Regions from separate parts of the Mesorhizobium dulcispinae genome, predicted to be linked through region 1. Evidence: predicted binding sites of a transcription regulator. Region 1 holds the regulator's gene; the other holds the start of a gene.

Region 1 (2,197 bases):
CCTCTATGTGATGGGCAAGGGCCTGACAGCGATGATCGCGATCTCGGCATGGATTTCGGAATGGTCGCCGGTCGATGCCGTCGGGCTGATCTCGATCCATTCGGTGCTGCTGGCAACGATCGCGCTCGTCATCGCCACCATGGCCACCACTTGGCTCAGGCTGGCAGCCGTGCCCTTCGCACTGGCCGGCCTGCTGACAATCCCGCAGGTGCGCACGCCGGACCTGCTGATCTCTGAGGACGCCCATCTGGTGGCGATGCCGATCGGCGGCGGCGAGCTCGCCGTCAATCGCGCCCGCTCCAATGAGTTCACCACCGATAACTGGAAACGCGCGCTCAAGGCCGAAACGATCGTGCCGCCGGAGACATTCGCCAACGGTGCGTTGGACATCGCTGACCCTGTCGACCTGCCGCCGGGATCGCCCTTTTACTGCACGGGCGATCTTTGCATCGGCCGGCATCCATCCGGCGCCATCGTCGCCTTGGCGGAAAATCGCAACAGCGCTCGCACGGCCTGCGGCTTCGCCGACCTCATCGTCATCAACGACGCCACGGCCTACAATCCTTGCCGCGATCCTCGCATTCTCGTCGTCACCAAGCGACAGCTTGCGCGCGACGGGAGCGCTGCCGTCTACTTCGACCCGCAATCGGCAACGGCGCGACCAACCATTCAATATGCCGTCGAAAAGCCGTATCGCCCCTGGCATGAGCAGCGACGCTATTCGCGCGAGGCAAGGGGCCTGGCGCCGTACAACAGGCCCGAAAAGTCAGCGGCAAAGCCAGAGCCACTCAGTAGCGGCGAATGAGCCCGACCAGCTTGCCCTGCACCTTGACTCTGTCCGGCCCGAAGATGCGGGTCTCATAGGCCGGATTGGCGGCCTCGAGCGCGATCGAGGCGCCCTTGCGGCGGAAGCGCTTCAGCGTCGCCTCCTCGTCGTCGACCAGCGCCACCACGATCTCGCCCGGGCTTGCCGTATTGGCGTTGCGGATGATCACCGTATCGCCGTCGAAGATGCCGGCCTCGATCATCGAGTCGCCTTTGACCTCAAGCGCGTAGTGCTCGCCGCCCGCGATCATGTCCGGCGGCACCGTGATCGAATGCGTCTGGTGCTGGATGGCATCGATCGGCACACCCGCTGCGATGCGGCCCATGACCGGAATGGACACGGCCGAAACGGCGTCGTCGTCATTGCTGGGCGTCGGCGTGCGCGAGGGTGCCGCGGGCTTGATCTGCCGGCCGAGATTGCCTTGGCCGCCCTGGATGACGCTCGGCGAGAATTTCTTCGCCGCATTGAGGCCGGGCGCGATCGAATCGGGCAGGCGCAGCACTTCCAGCGCGCGCGCCCGGTTCGGCAGCCGGCGAATGAAACCGCGCTCTTCCAGCGCCGTGATCAGGCGATGGATGCCCGACTTCGAGGCAAGGTCGAGCGCTTCCTTCATCTCGTCGAAAGACGGCGGAATGCCGCTTTCCTTGAGCCGTTCATGGATGAACATCAGCAGTTCATGTTGTTTGCGCGTCAGCATGGCGGCCCCTGTGGGTTCTGAAACCAGAATCAGAAAAACAAACCCAGAACAAACACTATCTGTTCCAGTTGTGTTCCGCAACCGTTTAAAGTTTAGTGAATGTGTTGACGTTTTGTTCAGCGTAACATCAGAACGCTGCATTCGGCGCCGGCTTCGGCCGCCGGGGCGAAGGGCTCACGCACGATCAGGCCGTTGGCGTCGGCGAGCATCCTCAGCATTGAGGAATCCTGGATACCGAACGGTGTCGCGACCAGCGTTCCGGCTTCCTCGCGCACAACTGCCCGCACATAGTCCTGCCTGAGGTCATTGGCGTGCATCGCGGCAGCCAACCGTGCCGTGCGAATGTCCTGCCGGTAGTTGCGGCTGCCAAGCCGCGCCAGGAGCGGCTTCAGGAACAATTGCGAGCAGACCAGGCTCGCCACCGGATTGCCGGGCAGGCCGATGCAGCGGATGTTGCCAAGCCGGCCAAACATCAGCGGTTTGCCGGGGCGCATGGCGATCTTCCAGAAGTCGAGCTGCATGCCTTCGCCGGTCAGAACGTCGTGGATCAGGTCGTGGTCGCCAACCGAGGCGCCGCCGAGCGTGACGATGACGTCGGCGCCGGCTGAGACCGCTTTCCTGACCAGAGCCGCGATCGCGTCCTTACGATCGGCCGCGATGCCGAGGTCGAGCGC
Region 2 (2,197 bases), on a different contig from region 1:
GGCATCGCCGGCCATGATGGCGCGCTGGATGGGCGCGGCACCGCGCCAGCGCGGCAAAAGCGAGGCATGGCCGTTGAGACAGCCAAGTCTGGTGGCCTCCAGCACGGGCTTCGGCAGCAGCAGGCCATAGGCGACGACCACGGCGACATCGGCCTGCAAGGCGGCGAAGGCCTGCTGCTCGGCCTCGCCCTTGAGCGAGGTCGGCGTCCGCACCTCGAGGCCGTGCCGCTCCGCCTCGCGTTGCACCGGCGAGGGCGTCAGTTCCAGCCCGCGACGGCCGGCGGCGCGCGGCGGCTGCGTGTAGACGGCCGCGATGTCATGGCCGGCCTCGGCGATGGCGCGCAAGGTCGGCACGGAAAAATCCGGCGTGCCCATGAAGATGACGCGAAGGGGCATCGTGTCCTGCGATCCTGTTTTGTGCTTGCGCCGCGGGCCCGCGTAGGCACTCGCTTCAAAAGTCCACCAGTTTCAGGTCAATTCCGTCGAATCGAGATGCAGCCGAAGTCGCGCTTCCGCTCGGTCTCGATCTCACGCATCGTATTGGCAAATTCGTCGTCGATTGCGTTTTCAGCCGCGTACGCCGAGCGGATCGCATCCCATGCCGAAAGATGCGGTTCTGGGCTGGCTTCTGGAATATTTCTGATCAGCATGTCGCCCATTGAAAACCTCAGCCTGATATACTCTGGCTTTGGCTACCCCACCATCTTGCCTGGCGCCTTGTCCTTGGCGAGCTTCTTGAATTTCCTCACCACCATGTCGCGCTTCAGCTTCGAGATGTGGTCGATGAACAGCACGCCGTTGAGATGGTCGATCTCGTGCTGCAGGCAGGTCGCCATCAAGCCTTCGGCCTGCATCTCCTGCAGCTTGCCGTCGCGGTCGAGATATTTCACACGCACGGCGGCGGGACGCTCGACCTCGGCATAGTAATCGGGAATCGACAGGCAGCCTTCCTCATAGACAGAGCGCTGGTCGGAGCTTTCGAGGATTTCCGGATTGATGAATACATGCGGCGCCGGCGGCTCGCCTTCCTTGGCAAGGTCGATGACCAGCAGGCGCCGCGGCTCGCCGACCTGGATCGCCGCCAGCCCGATGCCCGGCGCGTCATACATGGTTTCCAACATGTCGTCGGCGAGCTTGCGCAAATCGCCGTCGACGCGCTCCACCGGCTTGGAAACCTGGCGCAGGATCGGATCAGGAAGAATGATGAGCGGCTTGATCGACATGGCGTCTCACCTAAGACCTCGCCACAGAAGCGTCAACCGGGACATCTTTCGCCTGTTCACGTTTTGATCTGTGCCGACGGGCCGAATCGGCTATGCTGCCGGCATGAACGACATGACCTTGATCCTTTCGCAACCGGTCGCGCGGCTCGGCGCCACCACGATCACGCTCGGTGAGGCGCTCGGCTTCGGCGCGCTTCTGCTGCTGGCGCAGTTCCTGGCGCTCGTCGTCGCGTTGTGGCGCGCCGGAAAGGCGCGCGCGATTGCCGCGGCGGAGACCGCCGATCATGCGCGCGATACCGAGGCGCGGATGGCAGACATCCTGCAGGCGCAGGCCGAGATGCAAGGGCGCATGGGCGCGATCGCCGAAGTGTTCGGCGCCAGGCAAGCCGAGCTCACCCAATCGCTCGGACAGCGGCTCGACGCCATGACCGGCCGGCTTGGCCAGACCATGGCCGAGCAGACCAGGTCGACGCATGAGAGCCTGGCCAAGCTGCAGGAGCGGCTGGCGGTGATCGACACGGCGCAAGGCAACATCCAGTCGCTTGCAGGCCAGGTCGTGCAGCTGCAGGCAATCCTCTCCAACAAGCAGACGCGCGGCGCCTTCGGCCAGTCGCGCATGGAGGCGATCATCGCCGACGGCCTGCCGCATGGCGCCTATGAGTTCCAGGCGAGCCTTTCCAACGGCAGCCGGCCGGATTGCCTGGTGCGGATGCCGAACGGCGCGCCGATGCTTGCCATCGACGCCAAGTTCCCGCTGGAGGCCTGGAACGCCATCCGCGCCGCGGAGGGTGCCGACCTGCAGAAGGTGGCGGCGCAGGCATTCCGGCGCGATATCGAGGTGCATATCCGCGATATCGCCGAGAAATACCTGATCCAGGGCGAGACGCAGGACACCGCATTCATGTTCGTGCCGTCGGAATCGGTGTTCGCCGAGATCCACGAGAATTTCGAGGCCGTGGTGCAGAAGGCGCACC

The links. Region 1 encodes LexA, which represses DNA repair genes until DNA is damaged. Its sites were predicted from a motif close to TGTTCNNNNTGTGTTCNG; they were not measured.
Region 2: RFN30_RS16400 (DNA recombination protein RmuC) is a predicted target of LexA. The motif match lies at 1,277-1,294, and genes of this name have one in related genera.

Annotation. Positions count from the first base shown of each region.
Region 1 is NZ_JAVIIY010000002.1:167,388-169,584, forward strand. It holds gene RFN30_RS05460 (ComEC/Rec2 family competence protein) at 1-805, shown strand, start outside; gene lexA (transcriptional repressor LexA) at 789-1,523, opposite strand; gene RFN30_RS05470 (molybdopterin molybdotransferase MoeA) at 1,640-2,197, opposite strand, start outside.
Region 2 is NZ_JAVIIY010000006.1:334,571-336,767, forward strand. It holds gene fmt (methionyl-tRNA formyltransferase) at 1-396, opposite strand, end outside; gene RFN30_RS16390 (hypothetical protein) at 474-659, opposite strand; gene def (peptide deformylase) at 693-1,223, opposite strand; gene RFN30_RS16400 (DNA recombination protein RmuC) at 1,327-2,197, shown strand, end outside.